DNA from 4 places in the Spiractinospora alimapuensis genome. Region 3 is predicted to be linked to each of the others. Evidence: riboswitches for the same ligand, from Rfam matches in the RefSeq annotation. Region 3 holds a riboswitch; each other region holds the start of a gene.
What was found. Region 3 has a riboswitch for cobalamin ahead of cobN (cobaltochelatase subunit CobN). Riboswitches for the same ligand answer to the same signal wherever they lie in the genome.
Positions count from the first base shown of each region.

Region 1: linked by a shared signal. The riboswitch ahead of J4H86_RS10905 (ribonucleoside-diphosphate reductase subunit alpha) and the one ahead of cobN (cobaltochelatase subunit CobN) in region 3 are both predicted to bind cobalamin.
Region 2: linked by a shared signal. The riboswitch ahead of metE (5-methyltetrahydropteroyltriglutamate--homocysteine S-methyltransferase) and the one ahead of cobN (cobaltochelatase subunit CobN) in region 3 are both predicted to bind cobalamin.
Region 4: linked by a shared signal. The riboswitch ahead of J4H86_RS14400 (ABC transporter substrate-binding protein) and the one ahead of cobN (cobaltochelatase subunit CobN) in region 3 are both predicted to bind cobalamin.

Region 1 is NZ_CP072467.1:2,392,300-2,397,878, forward strand. It holds gene J4H86_RS10885 (DUF3618 domain-containing protein) at 1-330, opposite strand, end outside; gene J4H86_RS10890 (CDP-alcohol phosphatidyltransferase family protein) at 398-1,507, opposite strand; gene bcp (thioredoxin-dependent thiol peroxidase) at 1,661-2,182, shown strand; tRNA gene J4H86_RS10900 (tRNA-Leu) at 2,207-2,279, shown strand; cobalamin riboswitch at 3,008-3,222, shown strand; gene J4H86_RS10905 (ribonucleoside-diphosphate reductase subunit alpha) at 3,368-5,579, shown strand, end outside.
Region 2 is NZ_CP072467.1:3,214,979-3,220,557, forward strand. It holds gene J4H86_RS14820 (helix-turn-helix transcriptional regulator) at 1-653, shown strand, start outside; gene J4H86_RS14825 (YrhK family protein) at 707-1,003, shown strand; gene J4H86_RS14830 (hypothetical protein) at 1,112-1,639, shown strand; gene J4H86_RS14835 (arsenic resistance protein) at 1,636-2,601, shown strand; cobalamin riboswitch at 2,712-2,944, shown strand; gene metE (5-methyltetrahydropteroyltriglutamate--homocysteine S-methyltransferase) at 3,083-5,374, shown strand.
Region 3 is NZ_CP072467.1:5,278,242-5,283,820, reverse strand. It holds gene cobN (cobaltochelatase subunit CobN) at 1-3,175, opposite strand, end outside; cobalamin riboswitch at 3,240-3,372, opposite strand; gene J4H86_RS24635 (hypothetical protein) at 3,492-4,043, shown strand; gene J4H86_RS24630 (cobyric acid synthase) at 4,472-5,579, opposite strand, start outside.
Region 4 is NZ_CP072467.1:3,122,270-3,127,848, reverse strand. It holds gene J4H86_RS14410 (ABC transporter ATP-binding protein) at 1-637, opposite strand, end outside; gene J4H86_RS14405 (FecCD family ABC transporter permease) at 891-2,006, opposite strand; gene J4H86_RS14400 (ABC transporter substrate-binding protein) at 2,006-3,196, opposite strand; cobalamin riboswitch at 3,350-3,533, opposite strand; gene J4H86_RS14395 (alpha/beta fold hydrolase) at 3,666-4,424, shown strand; gene J4H86_RS14390 (Uma2 family endonuclease) at 4,555-5,148, shown strand; gene J4H86_RS14385 (DMT family transporter) at 5,156-5,579, opposite strand, start outside.

The DNA of each region.
Region 1 (5,579 bases), 2.9 Mb from region 3:
ACCGACGACGATGGCCCCGGGCGGTAGGGCGCGGGGCTCATAGGTGCTCACGACCTCGTCGTCACCCTTGAGGAGAACGCTACCCTGCGGCGGCTCCACGACCTCGCTGTTTCGGCGCACCGTCTGGGCGCCCGTCGCCACCGCGCGCGCCTCCTCCAACAGCGCCTCGCCGGCGCCGCGAAGGTCACGCAGCCCCCGCTTGGCGATACCGCGCGGACTCGCCCGCTCCGCCAACTCGTCCACCGTCGCGGTCAGGCGCCGCTGCGCCGCCTCGATCTCTCGCCGCAACTCCACCGGGGTGGGCCGTCCCGCACCGCTCGTTCGTGCCATAGCCAACTACCCTCTCACCGCGGAGTCCGAATTGTCAGCGCCGTCGCCGTCGTCAGTGCCCTCGGCGTCACCGGCATCGCCGGTGTCGTCCGCGCCACGCGGTTCCCCGGAGGCCGGACCGGCCTGGTCGGGCTCCACGTCGGGCGACCGGCCGAACGTCAACGCACCCCTCGATGCCGTCGACGACGCGGAAGAAATCCTTCGTCGACAACCACAACTTATAGATGATGACGGCCTCGAAGGCGAGGAGCAAAACACCCGTAGCCACGGTTATCCACAGGATCGCCGCAGTACTCACCGATCCGACGAGCGGGGCGATGATGAACACCGCGACCTGGAACTCCACGCCGCTGACCAGGTGGGTGCGCACCCGCCGGGCGTGCAGGAACTCCCAGATCCGCTGGTACCAGGGGAAACGGGTCCGGAACTCCCGGTTGAGGTCGACCTTGGGCAGGCGCACGTCGGGATTCTTGCCGACGTCGCGGGCGAGGCGCGTCTCGTGCTCGGTGTGCGTACGCAGCATGCGTTCCAGGACGGCGATGCCGTGCCGCAGGACCGCGCGCTCCCCGGAGTCGCTCAGCGGCTCCTGCACCCGCCGGGCGTCGCCCTGGGCGGTGGCGAGGTCGTCGTCGGGCTCCAGCATGGACAGGGTGGCGCGGGCGCGTTCCAACGCCCCGGCGATGTAGGAGCGCATCTCGCGGCGGACGCGGTAGACCTGCATCTCGTCGAGGTAGCGCAGCATGTCGCAGAAGACGACGGCCATGGCCAGCCACGCGAAGACCACGTTCCCGGTGATCACGTACTGCCCGCCCATGAGGGCGACCGCGCAGACGAGGACCCGGAACCGGTCGAAGGCGTAGTCCATCCAGGAACCGAACAACGACTCGGTGTCGGTCAGCCGGGCGAGCTTGCCGTCCATGCTGTCCACCAGGAAGCACAACGCGTACAGCCCGGCACCGGCGAGGAGGAACGGCCACGTCCCCCACGCGTAGCACGCGGCGGCTCCCAGCCCCAACAGGAGGGAGAGCACTGTGAGCTGGTTCGGCGTGATCGACGTGCGGTTCGCCACGACCAGCACCAACCGCCGCGCCAACGGGTCGACAAGTCCGACGGTCCACCAGGAGTCGCGCTCCTTGGTGGCACGATCCTGTACGTCCCGCAGGGTGAAGCCTGCCATTACCTTGGACTCTCCGAGATCGGTCGAGGTGCGCCACACCTCTCGCACGACGCTTCACAGCCTAGGGGATCGATCATGCCCCTTCGACCCCTTCCACGCAGGCCGAGCCCCGCTGGCCGGCCCTGTTCGGCGCACACGTCCCTCACTGGGATGATGATCCCAGTCCCGCACGGGAGCACCAAGGGAGGAATCGTGACCGAAACCACCAAGCGACTCGAGCCGGGCGACCACGCCCCCGACTTCACCCTCAACGACGCCGACGGTAACCCCGTCACACTGAGCGAGGTCGTCCGGGGTGCGGGATCGGTGGTGCTGTACTTCTACCCCGCCGCCATGACGCCGGGCTGCACCAAGGAGGCCTGCGACTTCCGGGATAACCTGAGCGCCTTCGCCGACTCCGACCTGCGCGTCCTGGGCGTCTCTCCCGACACCGTGGAGAAGCTGCGCGCGTTCCGCGACGCCGAGAAGCTGAACTTCACCCTCCTCAGCGACCCGGACCGCGAGGCGCTCACCGCCTACGGCGCCTACGGGGAGAAGAAGAACTACGGCAAGGTGGTGCGGGGCGTGATCCGGTCCACCTTCGTCATCAACGCCGACCTGACGATCGCCAAGGCGTTCTACAACGTCCGCGCCACCGGCCACGTCGACCGAATCAAGCGCGAGCTGGGCGTGTAGTTGGTCTAGGATTGGGCCCGTGTCGGGGCCGTAGCCCAACGGCAGAGGCGGCAGGTTTAGGTCCTGTACAGTGCGGGTTCGAATCCCGCCGGCCCCACCGACGCACGAGGTTCGCCCCCTCGCCCAAAGAACGGGGGACGGGGGTCCGCAACCCGTCGGTGTCCTCGCACGGTTCGACGTCCGCCACACCCGAGCGCGACGAGTGGCTGGCACGACGCTCGTCGACGCCCAACCGTGCAGCGGTGGGGGCGCGGAGGCGAACCCGCCGGCCGCGACCAGGCGACGTTCCTGCCTCTCGTCCCGCTATTCGCCACGGCTGCCCGCGTCCGTTCGACCCGGCACCGATCGGGGATCCGGATCCGCCCAGCGTGACCAACAGCGTAGGCGTGACCGGGCGCACCAGGTCGCGGGCAACGGCCGTCGAGGCCTCGCCGGCACCGCCGACTCCGAACCCGACCTCGTCCCCATGGACCGTGTGGGCGGAAGGGCGACGTCGCCCCCGCGATCCACGGACTCGTCGGGAACGAAGCTCCCTACTGCGCCCACCACCGAGGACACCGGCCGTGCGATCCATGGCGCTCACAAATCCGGCGCCGACGGGTACCTCCACCGAGGAACGCGTCGTGCTCACCCTCGGCGTTCGCGACCTGGCCGTCGGCCGGCCGATGCCGTGAACAGGAGGCGGAGAGCAGGATCAGCTCCCGGGTGATCGACCTCTACGCCTCGTCACCGACGTTGGTTGGCGCGGTTTCCGGGCGGGCGCTTGCCCAGGGTTGACCGAGGCACGCCCATTTTGGGTTGTTCGGAGAATCCAACACAACATGTAGTATCAGCCCTGCCAATGGTCCGCCGTCCCTGGGGGCGGCGGGGCAAGAGGGAACCCGGTGTGAGTCCGGGACTGCCCCGCAGCGGTGAGTGGGAACAACCGCCGTCATGAGCACTGGGCGCGTGAACGCCTGGGAAGCGACGGCCAGTAGGAACGACCCGAGTTCGGTCGTGTGCCCACGAGTCCGAAGACCTGCCATCGGTGCGTGCATCGCTTGCACGGTGTCCGGGGCCTCGTGGGAGGGCCGACGCGGACGTGGTCGACGGTGCCGCCCGAGTACGGTGTCGCGGACCCCTCGCGTGCCTCCAACGTCCCCCCGGACGTTCCAGATGAGGTTCTCGAACGAGGGGGAGAGTCCCGTGGTTGAGTCATCCACCCAGACACCGAGTCAGGTCCGGCCCGAGGAGACGCCGGTTCGCGTCCTGCGCCGGGACGGATCGGTGTCGGGTTTCGACGCCGACAAGATCTCGGTCGCGCTCACCAAGGCGTTCCTCGCCGTGGAGGGAGACGGCGCGGCCGCGTCGTCGCGACTGCACGACCTGGTGTCCGCACTGACCCAGGAGGTCCAGGCCGCACTGTCGCGGTACTCCGGACCGGGCACGATCCTGCACATCGAGCAGATCCAGGACCAGGTCGAACTCGCCCTGATGCGGGGCGGCAACCATCAGGTCGCGCGGGACTACGTGCTCTACCGGGAACAGCGCTCCGAGGCCCGCCGCGCCGCCGCCGGCACTACGACCGCCCCCGGCGCGGCCCAGGAACCTGACCTGACCGTGACCCACACCGACGGCACCACCCACCCGCTGGACTGGGCGCGGGTACGCACCATCACCGAGCAGGCGTGTTCGGGACTGGACAACATCGATCCGGCCGTCGTCCTGACCGAGGCCCGACGCAACCTCTACGACGGCATGAGTACCACCGAGCTCGACGAGGCGCTGACCCTCGCCGCTCGCGCGCTCGTGGAACGCGACCCGGACTACTCGCGGGTCAGCGCCCGCCTTCTCCTCGACCAACTGCGCCGCGAGGCCCTGTCCCACCTGGCCGGCGAGCCCCGAGAGACCGACCAGGAACAGATCCGCGACCTGTACCCGTCCTACTTCGCCGACTACGTCCACCGCGGCGTCGAGCTGGAGATGCTCGCCCCCGAGCTCGCCGGGTTCGACCTCGACCTGCTGGGCGAGGCGCTGCACCCCGAGCGAGATCTGGACTTCGACTACCTGGGGCTGCAGACCCTCTACGACCGCTACTTCCTGCACACGCGCGGCACCCGCCTCGAGCTGCCACAGGCGTTCTTCATGCGGGTCGCGATGGGGCTGGCGCTGAACGAGGACCGGCGTGAGGAGCGTGCGGTCGAGTTCTACGAACTGCTCTCCTCGTTCGACTTCATGTGCTCCACCCCCACGCTGTTCAACGCGGGGACCACTCGGCCCCAGTTGTCGTCGTGCTTCCTGACCACGGTCGACGACGACCTGGACTCGATCTTCCGGGCGTACCGCAACAACGCGCTGCTCGCGAAGTACAGCGGGGGGCTCGGCAACGACTGGACCCCGGTGCGGGGTATGGGCGCCCACATCAAGGGCACCAACGGCACCTCCCAGGGGCTCGTCCCGTTCCTGAAGATCGCCAACGACACGGCCGTCGCGGTCAACCAGGGTGGGAAACGCAAGGGCGCCGCCTGCGCGTACCTGGAGACGTGGCACATCGACATCGAGGAGTTCCTCGACCTGCGCAAGAACACCGGCGACGACCGGCGTCGGACCCACGACATGAACACCGCCGCCTGGGTGCCGGACGAGTTCATGCGCCGGGTCGAGGCCGACGCCGACTGGTGGCTTTTCTCCCCCGACGAGGTTCCCGACCTGCACGACCTGTACGGGCCGGAGTTCACCGAGCGGTACCGGCACTACGAGCGGGCGGCCGAACGGGGCGAGCTGACGGTGTCCCGCCGGGTCCGCGCCGTGGAGCTGTGGCGTCGCATCCTCACCATGCTGTTCGAGACCGGGCACCCGTGGATCACCTTCAAGGACCCGTGCAACCTGCGGTCACCGCAGCAGCACGCGGGCGTGGTGCACTCCTCCAACCTGTGCACGGAGATCACCCTCAACACGAGCGGCGACGAGGTCGCGGTGTGCAACCTTGGCTCCGTCAACCTCGCGCGGCACGTCACCCCCGAAGGGCTGGACACCGACCGGCTGCGGCGCACGGTGCGCACGGCGGTGCGGATGTTGGACAACGTGATCGACATCAACTTCTACACGATCCCCGAGGCACTCCGGTCCAACCTCCGGCATCGGCCGGTGGGACTCGGGCTGATGGGCTTCGCCGACGCGCTCGTGCGGCAGGGAATCCCCCAGGCCTCCGTGGACGCCGTGGAGTTCGCCGACCGCAGCATGGAGGAGATCAGCTTCCACGCCATCGCGGCCTCCAGCGACCTCGCGCGTGAGCGGGGCCGCTACGAGTCCTTCGACGGGTCCCTGTGGAGCCAGGGGGTGCTGCCGATCGACTCGCTGCGGCTGCTCGCCGACGCCCGGGGGGACGCCGAATTCGACCACTCCGCCACCCTGGACT
Region 2 (5,579 bases), 2.1 Mb from region 3:
AGCGGGTCTATCCGCATCCCGTCGTCAACGTCGTGTTCCAGCCCGGGGCGGGAACAGTCAACGGTGTCGCGACGCGGGTCGACAGCCGGGAGCTCGCGGGCGAGGGGTGGGCGCTGGGCGTCATGTTCCGTCCCGCCGGCTTCCGTCCGCTCACGGACGGTCCGCTGACCGCGCTGCGCGACCGCGAGGTCGCACTGGATCGGGTGTTCGGATCCGAGGGCACGGGACTCAGCGACGCGGTGAACGCCGCGTCGACCGCGGAGGACCGGATCGCCGAGATCGAGACCTTCCTGGCCGCACGACTGCCCGCCGGGCGACACCCGGCGGAGGACACCGCCGCGCTGGTGGAGCGGATCGCGGCGAATCCGTCGAGCGCCCGCGTCGAGAGCCTGGCGCGGGAGGAACGGGTGAGCACCCGTCAGCTCCAGCGACGCTTCGCCGACCATGTGGGGCTGAGCCCGAAGAACGTGGTGCGCCGCTACCGACTGTACGAGGCCGCCGAGCGGGTACGCCACGGGACCGCGGTGGACTGGGCGGACCTGGCCGCCACTCTGGGGTACAGCGACCAACCCCACCTGAGCCGCGACTTCACCGCCGTCATCGGCGTCTCGCCCGGCCGCTACACCCAGCTCTGTGGCGCGCCCGCGGCCTGACCATCTCGGCGCGCTGCGCGAACAGAAGCCGGGTGAACTGGGACGATGGCGTTGTGTCGAACGCGGACAGGGACCGACCGATCAACATCCGGATCGGCCACGAGGAACTCGTCATCCGGCAGCGGTACGAAGCTGTCGGGATCTGCAACGACACCCTCATCGCCGTGTGGTTCATCGTCGGCAGCATCATGTTCTTCTCCCCCACCTCCACCACGACCGGGACCTGGTTCTTCCTCCTCGGCAGTGTCCAATTGCTGGTCCGGCCGGTCATCCGCCTCACCCGCATGATCCACCTGCAGCGCATCGGAAACCTGCCTCCCGGCGCCGACCACGCCGACCAGGAGTTCTGACCGCGATCCCCCTGGTCACCCAGGCGGGGAGGATTCACCCCAGCCGACCTCGTCCGGTTGTGGGAACGACAGCCCTGTTCGGAGGTACGGGACGAACTCCGGAGCCGAGTGACGGCGCGGTTACGTGCCGCCCGGGAACGCGTTGAGGAGTACGAACGCTTCCAGGTCTTCTTGCGGGGCGCGCTCGAGAGCCTGGAGCGCCCCGCGGACACCGAGAAGGGCTGTGGAGCGGACTGTCCGTGCGTGAGCCCTCCCGAGACTCCGCCCGCCGGCGTCGTATCCCTGCCACTGCTGTCCGCCGGCGCCGCCCCGAGCTGCTCTCTGGGCGACACCGCGCTGACCCAACGGCTGGAGCGGTGGCGTGGGCTGCTGGTGGACGCCGAGCCGTACCCTGGACCCCGCGGCCGGGTTTGGGCGCTGCCGATCGAACACGCCGGTGCCGTGGCCGAGCTCGCGGCGGCGGAGACCGCGTGCTGTCCGTTCCTGGAGCTGCGCATCGACTTCACCCCAGAGACGGTCCGTCTGCACGCGCGTCTGGCCCCCGAGGTCGCCCCCGATCTCGACGGCAGGACCGCGGAGGCGGTGCGCTGGCTGACCGGCGGACCGGACGAGGACACGGAGGACGCACGACCATGACGATCGCGGAGCGGCTGCAGTCGGTCCTGGTGGCCGGCGCCGCCGCCGCGGGGCTGGGCGCCGGCCTGCTCCTTCCCGTGAGCGACGCGCTCGGACACGTGGTGCTGCCCGCCCTGGTGCTGATGGTGGCGGCGGTCTTCGTGCAGATGGACGCCTCCCGGATACGGGAGACGCGCAACGGCGGGCCCGTCGTCGCCGCGAGCCTGGTCCTGAACTTCGTGTTCACCCCATTGCTGGCCTGGGCTCTGGGTGCCGGGCTGCTCGGCGGCGCCCCCGACCTCCGCATCGGTCTCCTACTGCTGTTGGTCACCCCCTGCACCGACTGGTACCTGGTCTTCACCGCCGTGGCGCGCGGCCACACCGGAATCGCCGCCGCGCTGCTGCCGGTGAACCTGGTCCTGCAGCTCCTGCTCCTGCCGGTCTACGTCCTCCTGCTGGGTGGTCCGGCGACGTTCGTGGACGCGGGGACCCTCGTCGAGTCCGTACTGCTCGTGTTGGCTGTGCCGCTGCTCCTCGCGCTGGGCGCACGGTGGGGAGCCACACGGCTGCGCGGGCCCGAGTGGCGGGACCGGGTGCTGGTCGGCCCGGCGGGACACCTCGTCCTCCCGCTGCTCTACGTCGCGGTGTTCGCCATGTTCGCGTGGCAGGCCCGGACGGTGGCCGACAACGGAGGGGAGCTTCTCGCGCTGCTGCCACCCCTCGCCGTGTTCTTCGTGGTCGCACCCCTGGCGGCCTGGGGAGCCTCCCGACTGCTCCGCCTGCCGGGGGACCAACGGGTCACCCTGATCATGACAACGACGGCCCGCAACTCGCCGATCGCGCTGGCGATCGCCGTGGCGGCCTTCCCGGATCGCCCACTGATCGCGGTCGCGCTGGTGGTGGGCCCCCTCATCGAGCTGCCGATCCTCGCGCTGCTCAGCCAGGTCGTTCGCGTCCGGGATCGCCTCTCCGTCGCCACGTGACCTCCCGGGTGGGCCCCGCGCGGCGCTCCGGGCCCGATGGCGCTGGTCGGACGCGCCTCTCTGCCCACGGTGGCGGCTGCCCGGGGGCGACCGAGGTCGGTTTGCTAGGGTCGAAAGCGCCGTGGGTTTCCCGGTGCCGAGGTCACGGCCTCGGAACTGGGAAGGCAACAGGGAACCCGGTGTGAGTCCGGGACTGCCCCGCAGCGGTAAGTGGGAACGAAAGCTGTCACCGCCAAGGCGGTAAAGCACTGGGTCTTTTGGGCCCGGGAAGCGGCAGCCGGTAGGAACGGGCGTCACGCCCCCGCCCACGAGTCCGAAGACCTGCCCGTGGCAAGCGGTCACCACCCGGTGCCCGCTTGAGTCCGAGCCTCGCGGGTGGGCACGACCGAACACACGGGTCCGCAGCGACCCCCTCGGCCGTTTCCTGGCAGCCCTCCCGCGAGGCCCGCGCTCGTCGAACGAGCTCGCGAGGAGAGAGCAGTTGAACGCACCACAGCGCATCGGCCCCACCGTCCTCGGATATCCCCGTGTGGGACCCGACCGGGAACTCAAGGCGGCGTTGGAGAGCTTCTGGGCCCAGCGAGTGGACCACGCCGAACTTCTCGAGGTCGGACGCCGTCTGCGCACCGACGCGTGGCAGCGCATGTCCGAGGCGGGACTGGCGTCCGTCCCCGTCAACACCTTCTCCCATTACGACCACGTGCTCGACACGGCGCACCTGTTCGGCGCCCTCCCCGAACGCCACACCGCGCTGGGCGGGTCTGAGCTGGACACCTACTTCGCCGCCGCCCGTGGCGCCGACGACACCCCGGCGTTGGAGATGACCAAGTGGTTCGACACGAACTACCACTACCTCGTGCCGGAGCTCAGTCCTGACACCCGGTTCACCCTGCACGGGACGAAGCCCGTGGACGAGACGCGCGAAGCCCGTGGGCTCGGGTACCGGCCCCGCCCGGTGGTGCTCGGGCCGGTCACGTTCCTGCTGCTGTCCAAGCCGAGCTCGGACGCGCCGGCGGGCTTCTCGCCCCTGTCCCTGCTCGACCGGTTGCTCCCGGTGTACGTCGACCTCCTCCGGGCACTCCAGGAGGCCGGTGCGGACGTCGTCCAACTGGACGAACCCGCCTTCGCCGCCGACCGATCCCCGGCGGAGCTGGACGCGCTGAGGCACACCTATCAGCGGCTGGGGTCGGAGGTACGGCGTCCCGGAATCTGCGTGGCCACCTACTTCGGACCACCCCGGGAGGCGCTCCACGTGCTGGCGCGCACTCCGGTGGAGGCCCTGGCCGTGGACCTCGTGTCCGACCCCGACACGGTCGACGCCCTCGCCACCGAACCCGCGCTGCGGGATAAGGAGATCGTGGCGGGAGTCGTGGACGGGCGCAACATCTGGCGCACGGACGTGGACACCGCGCTCGGCCGCGTGGCCCGCCTCCTGGGCAGCGCCGACCGGGTGAGCGTCTCGACGTCGTGCTCCCTCCTGCACGTGCCCTACGACGTGGAGCGCGAGACCGCCCTCGACCCACGTGTCCGGTCCTGGCTGGCCTTCGCCGACCAGAAGGTACGCGAGGTGGTACTGCTGGACCGCGCGCTGCACGAGGGACGTGACGCCGTCGACGCCGACCTGGCCGCCGCCCGGGCCGTCGTGACCGACCGGACCCGTGCCACCGACCTGCGCGACAACACCGTACGCGCGCGGCTCGAGGCACTGCGGCCCGAGGACGCGCGACGCGGAGACTACGCGGTCCGCGCGGCCGCCCAACGCGACGCGCTACGGCTACCGCTCATGCCCACCACCACGATCGGTTCCTTCCCCCAGACCCAGGAGGTGCGCAGGGCCCGCGCCGACCATCGGGCGGGCCGGGTCGACGCCGACGCCTACCGACAGGTGATGCGCGACGAGGTCGAACGCGTGGTGCGGCTCCAGGAGGAGATCGGGCTGGACGTCCTCGTCCACGGGGAGCCCGAACGCAACGACATGGTGCAGTACTTCGCCGAGCAACTGGGCGGGTTCGCCGCCACGGAGCACGGCTGGGTACAGTCCTACGGCTCACGCTGCGTGCGACCGCCCGTGCTCTACGGCGACGTCACCCGCGGCGGCCCGATGACGGTCGAGTGGGCACGTTACGCGCAGTCCCTCACCACGAAACCCGTCAAGGGCATGCTCACCGGGCCGGTCACCATCCTGGCCTGGTCCTTCGTCCGGGATGACCAGCCGCTGGCCGACACCGCTCGGCAGGTCGCGCTGGCGATCCGCGATGAGGTCCACGACCTGGAGTCCGCAGGGATCCGGATCATCCAGGTGGACGAACCCGCGCTGCGCGAGTTGCTGCCGCTCCGCTCCGACGAGCACAAGGCCTACCTGGACTGGGCGGTGACGGCCTTCCGGATGGCGACCTCGGGCGTCGCGGCGTCCACACAGATCCACACCCACCTGTGCTACTCGGAGTTCGGCGAGGTCCTGCCGGCGATCGACGCGCTCGACGCCGACGTGACCAGCATCGAGGCGGCGCGGTCCCGGATGGAGGTGCTCGACGACCTCAACGACGCCGGGTTCTCCCGGGCCGTCGGCCCAGGCGTCTACGACATCCACTCCCCACGCGTCCCCGGAGCGGCGGAGATCACCGACCTACTGCGCACTGCGGTGGACGCGGTTCCGGTCGAGCGTCTGTGGGCCAACCCCGACTGCGGCCTGAAGACCCGCGGCTACCCCGAGGTGGAGCCGGCCCTACGCCACCTGGTCACCGCCGCCGAACGCATCCGCGCCGACCGGTAGCCGACACCGACGCCCCGCCGTACGGCCATGCCCGCGGCGGGGCGTCGGTCCCGGCCACGGCGAGGGGCGGGAAGCCACAATGGACAGTCGCCCGAACCAGTCGGCCCCACCCACCGCAGGTCTACCCACAGGCTGTGGACGACGCGCGCCCCGAGCCGCAGCGGGATAGCCTGCTGACACCGCCCCCTGGGTGCTTCGACCCGAC
Region 3 (5,579 bases):
CGGCCCGCGCCTCGCGGCCGTCCATGCCGCGACCGTAGGCGTAGCCGCCCCACGACGCGTACACCTCGGCGAGGTCGGCGTCGTCACGCCAGTTCCCGGAGTCGATCAACTGGAGTAGTCCGGCGCCGTAGGCACCGGGCCGGGACCCGAAGACGCGGGTCGTGGCACGACGCCAGTCTCCGTGGTCGGCGTGGTCGGCGAGGGCGTGGGCGCGGGGGAAGTTCTCCTCCCCTGGTTCGTCGAGTTCCGCCACGGCGGTGATGGCGTCGTCGATCAGGGCGAGCACGTGGGGGAAGGCGTCCCGGAAGAACCCGGAGATGCGCAGGGTGACGTCCACGCGGGGACGGCCCAGTTCCTCCACCGGAACCACTTCGAAGCCGGTGACCCGGCGCGACGCGTCGTCCCACAGAGGGCGCACGCCGAGCAGGGCGAGCACCTCGGCGACGTCGTCGCCCTGGGTGCGCATGGCGGCGGTTCCCCACACGGTGAGGCCGACCGAGCGCGGGTACTCCCCGGTGTCGTCGAGGTGGCGCCGGATGAGGGAGTCGGCGAGGGCCTGGCCCACCTCCCAGGAGTTCCGCGAGGGGACGGCCTTGGGGTCCACGGCGTAGAAGTTGCGGCCGGTGGGCAGGACGTTGACCAGTCCGCGGGTGGGTGATCCCGACGGGCCCGCGGGGATGTGCCCACCGTCGAGGGCGTGCAGCACGGCGTCGAGTTCCCCACCGGTACCGGCGAGCCGGGGAACGACCTCGGTCACCGCGAACGCGAGCACCTCCCGCGCCGCGTCCAGGTCGTCACCGAGGACGGTCCGGACGACGCCGGGGATCGCTTCCTCCGCCCAGGACTCCTCCTCCATCGTGGTGACCATGCGCCGGGCGAGGGTGTCGATGAGGTCGATCGCGTCGGAGGCGGTGCGGGCGGGGCCGTCGACCAAGCGGGTCAGCCCGTCGGGGACGGCGATCGGAACGCCGGGTTCGGCGAGCAGCTCGCGCTCGTCGAGGCCGAAGTTCCGCGCGATCACGGCCCGTAGGCCGGGGAGGGCGGCGGCCTTGTTGCCCCACATCTGGGCCGCGCGCAACACGGCCAGCACCAGGTTGACGCGCGCCTCCCCCTCGGGGGCGTCACCGAGGACGTGCAGACCGTCGCGGATCTGCACGTCCTTGATCTCGCACAGATAGCCGTCGACGTGCATGACGAAGTCGTCGAACTCCTCATCGTCGGGCATGGCGTCGGTGTCGAGGTCGTGGTGGAGTTCGGCCGCCTTGATCAGAGTCCAGATCTGGGCACGCAGGGTGGGGGCCTTGTCGGGGTCCAGGTCACTGACGAGGGCGTACTCGTCGAGGAGCTGCTCCAGTTTGGCGATGTCGCCGTAGGTGTCGGCGCGGGCCATCGGCGGGACCAGGTGGTCCACGATGGTGGCGTGGGCGCGACGCTTCGCCTGGGTGCCCTCGCCGGGATCGTTGACGATGAAGGGGTAGATCATCGGCAGGTCGCCCAGCACGGCGTCCGGCGGGTCCTCCGCGGCGAGCCCGATGCCCTTGCCGGGGAGCCACTCCAGGGTTCCGTGCTTGCCCACGTGGACGACGGCGTGGGCGCCGAACCCGCCGTCGTCCACGGCGGTCTGCAACCACAGGTAGGCGGCGAGGTAGTGGTGCGAGGGGGCGAGTTCGGGGTCGTGGTAGATGGCGATGGGGTTCTCGCCGAAGCCGCGCGGCGGCTGCAGCATGAAGACCACGTTGCCGAAACGCAGGGACGCGATGACGATCTCCGGCCCGTGCGTGCCCTCGGTCACGTAGAGCTCGCCCGGAGGCTCCCCCCAGGCCGCGGTGACGGAGTCGCGCAGGGGCTGGGGCAGCGCCGCGAACCAGCGTTGGTAGTCGGCCAGCGGAACCCGGGTCTCGGCCTGCTCAAGCTGCTCTTCGGTGAGCCACTCCTGGTCGTGACCTCCGGCGGCGATGAGGGTGTGGATCAGCGGGTCGCCGTCGTCGGCGCGGCGGTCCTCCTCGGGGGCCGGGACGCGCCAGAGGCCGTCGTCGGTTCCGAGGTCGTAGCCGCGCTCGCCGAGGGCGCGCAGCAGACGCACGGCGGAGGCGGGGGTGTCGAGACCGACGGCGTTGCCGACTCGGGCGTGTTTGGTGGGGTAGGCGGAGAGCACCATGGCGAGGCGGCGCGACGGCGTGGGGACGCCACGGAGGCGGGCGTGGGCGACGGCGAGGCCGGCCACGCGGGCGGCGCGCTCGGGGTCGGCGACGTAGACGGGGATGTCGCCGGTCTCCTCGGTCGTCTCCTTGAAGGAGAAGGGGACCGTGATGAGGCGGCCGTCGAACTCGGGGATCGCGACCTGCATTCCCGCGTCCATCGGGGTGAGCGCGGCGTCGGACGCCGCCCAGGCGTCCCGGCTGGTGGTGAGGACCATGCCCTGCAGGATGGGCACGTCGAGGGCGGCGAGCGCTCCGGCGTCCCAGGAGTCGTCCTCGCCGCCCGCGACCGCGTCGGCGGGCCTGCTTCCTCCGGCGGCGAGGACGGTGGTGATCACGGCGTCGGCGCGCCGCAGGATCTGGAAGAGTTCCGGGTGGGTGTCCTGGGTGACACCGCGTAGGGAGCCGGTGAAGACGGGCAGTGGCGTTCCGCCGGCGGTGTCGATCGCTCGGCAGAGGGTGTCGACGAACGCGGTGTTGCCGGAGAGTTCGTGTGCCCGGTAGAACACGACGGCGACGGTGGGCCGCCCGGGTGTCACCTCCGGTTCGGGGCCGTGTACGCCGAACTCGGGCATGGGCTCGGGCGGGGCGAACCCCTCTCCGGTGAGCAGCACGGTGTCGGAGAGGAACCGCGCCATCTCACGGAGGTTCGCGACGCCGCCCTCGGCGAGGTAGGTGTGGGCCTGGGTGGCGACTCCGGCGGGGACGGTGGACAGCTCGATCATGTCGGCGTCGGGCGCGGCCTCGCCGCCGAGGGCGACCAGGGGGACGCCGCTGGCGCGCAGCGCGTCGGTTCCGTCGGGCCAGGCTCGGCGCCCGCCGAGGATGCGTAGCACCGCGACGTCCACGCCCTCCAGCAACGCGGGCAGGTCCCGGGGGTCGAGGCGGGCGGGGTTGGCGGTGCGGTAGCCGACGTCGGCGCTCCGGGCCGCGAGCAGTTCGGTGTCGGCGGTGGACAGCAACAGGATGGTTGCCACGTTGTGTCGATCCTTCCCTCGGGGCACTCCACGACCCCGGTCGAGAAACTAGTGGTCCGCGGCGCAGTGTCCTGGCTCTCGGATCGTTGTTCCCCCACGGCCTTCCCATCGCGCACTCGTGCGACAGTGGCACACCCCAGCGAGGTCACTCCCCGAACACAGTGGCGGGACCGCCCCGGACTCCCACCGGGTTCCTGCGCTCGCCCCGGCTGATTCTCCCAGACGGGATGTTGGGACGGTGCGGCGCGTCGGGTTCCCGGACTCGGGAACACCCAGGCGATCATGAAACACAGGGTTTTCTGTCACAATCCTCTGCATGAGCTACCCCGGACCGCCGGACCCCTACGGCGACCCCTACAACGCCGACCAGCCCGCCTACGGCGCCGATCCGGCGAACCCCTTCGGGACTGGTCCCCAGCCCGGGGATCCCGGGTATGGACAGATCGAGCCGTACAACCCGCAGAGCGGCGGCTGGCAGGCGTTGCCCCCCGGCGGCGGGGTCCCCGCCCAGCCGAGCGGAGCGCCCATCGCCCAACTGGGGGACATCACCATCACCCAGAACGAGGTGATCACGCCGTCGGCCACGTTCCCCCTCGCGGGCAGCCAGTGGACGATCAACGACATGACTCAGTACCACCAGAAGCTGCCGAGCTGGGCGTTGGCGGTGGCGCTGATCGGGTTCTTCTTCGTCTGCGTGTTCAGCCTGTTCTTCCTGTTGGCGAAGGAAACCACGGTGCAGGGCGGGATCCAGGTCACGGTGCGCTCCAACGAGCACTACCACGTGACGATGATCCCGATCCACAACGCGGCCCAGGTACAGCAGGTGCACACCCAGTTCGCCTACATCCGGTCGATGGCGGGTTCCTGAGCGCTCAGGTCGGCGGTGGCCCCCGCCTGGAACCGGGCGTGGGCTTCCAGGAACCCGGCGATCGTCTCGAGCTCGGGCAGGGTGAATCGATCCAGAAGCCGGTCGAGGCGGCGGTCGTCGTCGCGATCAGGGTTTGGGTGCGACGTCGTGGTCCCTCCGAGAGTTCGACGACGACACGGCGCCCGTCCCGCGCGTCCTCGCGCCACCGTACGTATCCCCGCCGCTCCAGGCGCGTGAGCACTCCGGTGACGGAGGTCGGCGCCGCACGGAGAGCCGAGCGATCTCCCCGGCCGCCATCGGGCCGTGCTGCTCGAGCAGGCCCAGGGTCTTCCAGTCGTTCGCCCCGATGCCGAGCCTCTCCCCCAGGCGCGGGGGCTGGCCCCATCCGGCGCGTACCACGCCCTCGGTCCTCCGGTCCGCTCCGTGCCTCAGGCGTGCGGGCCGATAGTGGGCAGGCCAGACGGTGCCCCCTGTTCGATGAGGCGCCACACCGCGTCGGTGTCCAGGTTATGTTCGACGAGGTCGCCCAGGGCGTCGAGGCGGGCGGCGCGGGCGGCGGCGAAGTCGGTGGTGGGGGCGGGAACGAAGGAGCGGGTGGCTCGGCCGGCGACGTCGGTGAGGAAGGCGCGGCGGAAGGCGTCGTTCTCCAGGGCGCCGTGCCAGGTGGTGCCGAACACCGCGCCCTGGCGGCAGCCGTCGAGGAAGGGCTCGGAGTCGGTGCCCGGCGCGTCGTGGACGGTGGTGAGTCCGTGGTGGATCTCGTAGCCCCGGACGGGGTGGTCGTAGGCGGAACCGAGTGGGCGGCCCAGGATCTTCTCGTGCTGGAAGGCGACCGTCGTGGGGAGAAGCGCCAAGCCGTCGCGTCCGCCCCGGCGGGACTCCACGGTGTCGTCGATGTGGCGGGCGAGCATCTGGTAGCCGCCGCAGATCCCCAGGATCGGGCGTCGCTCCGCCGCGCGCCGCCGTAGGGCCGCCGCCAGTCCCCGCTCGTGCAGCCAGTCGAGATCGGCCACGGTGGCGCGGGTCCCCGGCAGGACGACCAGGTCCGCGCCGTCCAGCTCGTGGGGAGCGGTCACGAAGCGGACGTCGACCCCGGGCTCCACGCTCAGCGCGTCGATGTCGGTGAAGTTGCTGATGCGGGGAAGTCGCACCACCGCCACGCGCAGGGACTCAGCCCCGGCCGGGGGTTGGGTCGGGCCACGGTCCGCGGAGAGCGCGAGGGAGTCCTCTGCGTCCAGCCAGAGCCCGTTCAGCCAGGGCAGCACGCCGAGCACGGGGCGGCCGGTGTGGCCTCGCAACATGTCGAGGCCGGGGGCGAGGAGTTCGGGCGCGCCGCGAAACTTGTTGATGATGTAGCCCGCGATGTGGGCCTGGTCCTCGGGGTCGAGGAGGGCTTGGGTTCCGTAGAGTGCGGCGAACACACCCCCGCGGTCGATGTCGCCGACCACGACCGTGGGGAGGCCGGCGGCCCGGGCGAGGCCCATGTTGGCGATGTCCCCGGCACGCAGGTTGATCTCCGCGGGGCTGCCCGCGCCC
Region 4 (5,579 bases), 2.2 Mb from region 3:
GCGCGAGTTCCAGGTCGTGCGTGCACATCACGACGACGAGTCCGTTGTCGCGGGCCAGTCGCAGCAGCAGTCCGTGGAGCGCCACCTTGCCGGCGACGTCGAGGAACGCCGTCGGCTCGTCCAGCAGGAGCACATCAGGGGCCTGTGCCAACGCCCGGGCCGTGAGGACCCGCTGGCGTTCCCCGTCCGACAGTTCCCCGACGCGCCGCCCGGCGAGCGGCTCCGCCCCCACCGCGTCCAGCGCCCAGTCGACCGCCCGCTGGTCCTCCGGGCTGAGCCGACCGGTCACGCTGGTGTAGGGGTGGCGGCCCAGGGCGACGACCTCCCGTGCCCGGAGCAGCCCCGGGATGTCCCTCTGCGTCAGGACCGTGGCGAGCAGGCGGGCACGGTCGGCCCCGCGCAGACGCGTGACGTCCGTTCCGTTGACCAGGCAGCGTCCGGCGAACGGGGCGGCGAGGCCCGCCAGGGCACGCAGCAGGGTGCTCTTCCCGGTTCCGTTCGGTCCTAGCAGCACGGTGAGGTCGCCGGGGCGCGCCAGGGCGTTGACGTCCGACAGGACGGTGCGCCGTCGCCGCCCCGAACCGTAGCCAACGCTGAGCTGGTCGACGGCCAGTCCGTCGGTCGGGATCTCCGTCATGAGGCCCTCCCGGGGGAGACGCCGGTCCTGGGTGCGGAGAGCGATCGGCCGAGTGGCCCGCACGTGGTCCGCTGCTCCGGGTCGTCCCCTGCGCGGGTTCGGTTGGTGAGGCTGGTCGGGCTTGCTCCGACGGTGCGGGCGGTGTCCGCGGAGTTGGGGTCGGCCGGCGACGGTCTGGTGTTTCCGCGATCGGTGACGGCATGGGAAGCTCGCCCGGGGTGGGGGCGAGCCCCTGTGGAGAAGGCCGGGACGGTCACACGCCCACCCCCTGTTGCGCGGCCCGAGATCGGATGAGTACGCCGATGACGATGGGGGCTCCGATCAGGCTGGTGACCACGTTGAGGGGAAGGACACCGCCCACACCGGGGAGCACGGCGACCGTGCCGCACAGGACGGCCACGCACGCGCCCATCAGGGCGGTGCCGGGAAGAAGAACCCGGTGGTTGGTCGTGCCCAGGGCGATGCGGGTCAGGTGGGGGATGGCCAGGCCGAGGAACGCCACCGGTCCGCAGAAGGCGGTCACGGTGCCGGCGAGCACGGACGCGCACAGGATCACCAGCCAGCGCACCAGACGGACCGGGACACCCATGGTCTGGGCGTAGGTCTCGCCGAGCAGCAGGGCGTTCAGCGGCTTCATCAGCGTCAACGCGGCCAGGATCCCGACCGCGACGATGGGCGCGAACCACGCCAGGTCCGGCCACGTCGTCGCGGAGAAGTTTCCCAGTCCCCACAGGACGAAGCGCTGCATCCGTTCCGGATCACTGAGCGACATCAGCAGGCTCACGAACGACGTGACCCCGGAGCCCACCATCACGCCGATGATCAGCAGCGTGACGACGGATTTGGTCCAGCGGGCGAGGACGAGCACGAGCGCCAACACCGCGCCCGCGCCCAGCGCGGAAGCCACCACGAGGCCGGCGCGGCCGTACGCTCCGCCGATCGACACGAACGCGCCGCCGGCGGACCCCGCGCCGAGGACGACGGCGGCCACGCCCAGGCTGGCTCCCGCGCTGACCCCCAGGATGTAGGGCTCGGCCAGGGGGTTGCGCAGCAGCGTCTGCATCTGCGCGCCGGCGACCCCGAGGGCGGCCCCCGCCAGTAGGGCGGTGACGGCGCGGGGTACCCGTACCTCCCACACGATGGTGACCACCTGGTGGTCGACGCCGCCCAGCCCGAACAGCGCGGAGGAGACCTGCCCGACCGTGAGTGGGGTGGAGCCGACGGTGAGGGCGAGCGTCACCCCGAGGAGCAGTGTGACGCACAGCAGGCCCGCCACCACGGTGACGCGCAGCGCGCCCCCGTCCCGGCCCCGTGGAGCCGGGACGGACTCGTCCCGGGGCGGTCGCCGGACGGGAGCGGCGGTGGACATCAGTCGTCCAGGGTCCGGTAGTAGACCAGCTCGTGGTCGTCCATCAGCTCCGGGTGCAGGATGGTGGCGAGGTCGGCGAGGACCTGGTCGGGTCGCAGCACGGCCTCGTCCCAGTACCGGTTTCCGCCGGGGCCGACGTTGTTGTTGTTCGTCCAGACCGCCCGCTCCTCGAACGCGGTGAACTCGGCGTAGCGTTCGTCGTCGGCGGTCATGTCGTCGTAGGTGTCCCAGTGCTCGCTGGAGATCCACACCTCGGCGTCCTGGACCTCGGACAGGACCTCCTCCAGGTCCATCTCGATGCTGCCGGTCTCCTCGGTGTCGTCCCAGGGGTGGGTGCCACCCGCGTCGGCCAGGAGCCGACCGACGTAGGAGCCTCCGCCGACGACGTTCCACACCCCGTCGAACATCTGGCCCGGCACCACGTCCACCGGGTCGGCGTCGGACACCTGGTCGGTGACGGACTCGTAGTCGGTGGCGATCTGGTCGAAGAGCTCGGTGGCTTCCTCCTCCGTGCCGGTGAGCGCGGCGGCGAGCTTGACCCACTCCGCGCGTCCCAGGGGGGAGTTCTCCAGCCACTCGGCGTTGGCGACGACGGGGATGTCGGCGTCGCGCAGGGTCTGGTACTCGCTTTCCTCGGCTCCCCCGGTCATCAGCAGGTCGGGGGCCTCGGCGATGACCAGTTCCTGGTCGAGAGCACCGCCGCCGGCGTAGTCGACGACGTCGCCGGACTCCACACCTTCGCGGATCTCCTCGTCGTTGACCACGCCACCGTCGGCGACGCCCGTGACGACGTCGGTCTGGTCCAGGTAGGTGAAGAGCGACAGGTGCGTGGTCGAGGCGCTGAAGACGCTCCGCACCGGTACCTCGATCACCGGGGCGTCGGCGAGCTCGCCGTCCAGCTCCGGCTCCGGCGCGCCACAGCGCAGCAGCACGTAGCTCTCGGCCTCGGCGCCGGGAGAGGGCTCATCGATCGTGACGACTTGGTGGTCGTTGGCGTACTCGATGGACAGGTTCTCCGCGTGGTCGATGGAGAGCTTGTCCGGGAAGTAGTCGGTGTCGGGGTCGTGGTCCTCGACGCAGTCGGCGGACGTGGTGTCCTCTGCGGCGTCGTCCCCGGTGGGCGCGCCACAGCCGGTCGCCACCACGGCGAGACCGAACAGAGTGATCAGGGGAAGGCGGGCATGCTTCATCGGGGTGTCTCCGTGGAATCTGCGCGACGGGCTCCCGAGGAACGAAAGAGTGCCGCCATCGTGGTGCGGCGTGACGCTCGCGTCGGCGGACGCGGGATGTCACCGTGCGACGCCATGCGTCAGTCCGACCTCTCTCGGGGAAATCCGCCCCGGCTCGTGAGGACGACGGCGGTGAGTGTCCTGGCTCGCGGGTCGCTGCCCTTCCCGGCCTTCCCATCCCCCGAGGGGACAGTGGCCATGTCGGGAAGGACTCCCCAACTCACAGTGGCGGGACCGCGCCGGAGTCACACCGGCTTCCTCGGCACGCCGTCGTTTTGCCGCCTTCAATGATGACATACGGGCAGGATGTGGCCTCGGCCGGTCGGCGTGACCGCTCCTCAGGCCGTGGGAGCCGTGGCCGGGGCCTGTTCTGGACCGACGGTCTGTGCGACGATGCGGACCTGTTGTTACCTACGTCTCAGGAGGCGCGGTGAGTGAGAGCTACCGGCAGGTGGGTGGCGGCGGGCACGTGGTGTTCGGGCTGCACGGCTGGTTCGGATCGGCCGAGGCCTGGGGCGCTCTGGAACCGCACCTGGACGGGGACGAGTTCACCTACGTGTTCGTGAACTGTCGGGGGTACGGATCGCGCCGGGGCGTCGCCGGGGAGTACAGCCCGGCGGAGGTCGCGGCGGACGTGCTCGAGCTGGCCGACAGCCGAGGAACCGCCCGGTTCTCGCTGCTCGGACACTCGATGGGCGGCAAGTTCATGCAGGAGGTGTACGCCACGGCGCCCGATCGCGTCCGGGCGATGGTGGGAGTGTCTCCGGTGCCCGCGGGCCCGGTCCCCTTCGACGACGACGGGTGGGCCCTGTTCTCCGGCGCGGCGGAGAAGCCGGAGAACCGGCGGGCCATCATCGACCTCACGACCGGGAACCGGCACACCGACGTGTGGCTGGACGCGATGGTGCGCCACTCCCTGGAGCACAGCGACCCCACCGCCTTCGCCGCCTACCTCCACTCCTGGGCCCGCGTCGACTTCCACGAACGCGTCGTGGGAAGCACGGTCCCCGTTAAGGCCATCGCCGGTGAACACGACCCGGCCCTCGGCGAGGCCGTCATGCGCGGCACCTTCGCGGAGTGGTACCCGAAGGCGGAGATCGAGGTCATGGGCAACGCCGGCCACTACGCGATGGACGAGACCCCCGTGGCCCTGGCCACCTCCGTCGAGACCTTCCTGCGGAGGTTCTGACCTCAGCTCCGGCGTTTCGGGCCGGCCCCAGCGGCCGGCCCGGCCGGGGCGGATATCCCCAGAATCCGGGAATTCCCGCCGGAGCGGATCGGGGCCTGTCAGAGTATGTGCTCCGTCGAAGGGAACTCCTATGCTTATGGATGTGCGTACACACTCGCGTCCCACGGTGACGGACCTCAGGTCAGTCGCCGATGATCTTGTGGTTCCCGAAGGGTCCGCAGTTGAAATCCTCAGGGGACAAATACACGTGACGCCTGCACCAGTGCCGATTCACAACAGAATCGCTGACCGTATCTGTTACCAACTTCTCGGGCTTTCGGGGGAACGAGTACCTTCAGTGAGCGGCACAGGCATTGCCCCCGACATCCACGAAGGTGACTACGTCATCCCCGACCTCATCGTCACGACTGAGGCGGCGCTCGATGAGGACCGGCCGATGGTTCCTGCGGCGGAGATCGACCTGGTGGCGGAGGTCGTCTCGGTTAGTTGCCCGAACAAGGACGTCCGCGAGTTGCCGGAGGTCTACGCCGAGTGGCGGATTCCTGTCTACCTGCTGGTCGATCCGCGCTCTGGGGACATCATCCTGCACACCGAGCCGGTGGCCGGGGTGTATCGGCAGCAACGGCCGTTCCGGTTCGGCGACGTGGTGCCGCTGCCCGCGCTTTTGGACGAGATCCAGCTCGCGACGGACGAGTTCCGTCGCTATGGCGGTCAGCGGGGTTAGCGCGTGGTCAGCCCGTCACGGTCAGCAGGATGATGCCGGCCGTGACGGTGGCGGCGGCGACGACGCGGAAGCGGCCGAAGGACTCGCGGAAGAACAGCGTGCCGATGAGGGCGCCGAAGATGATGCTCGTCTCGCGCAGGGCGGCCACCGCGCCGAGGGCGGAGACGGTCTGCGCCCAGAGCACCAGCGCGTAGGCGACGAGGGACAGGGCGCCGGCGAGCATTCCCTTCCACCACACGCCGCGCATCTGGCGGAAGAGTTTCCGGCGACGGATCAGGAGCGCGAGGCCGAGGAACCCGACGGAGTGGCCGAAGATCAGCCAGGTCGCGTAGGCCATCGATCCGTCGGCCAACCGGACGCCCGCTCCGTCGACGAGGGTGTAGGTCGCGATCACCAGCCCGGTGGCCAGGGCCGCGGCGATGGCGGGCAGT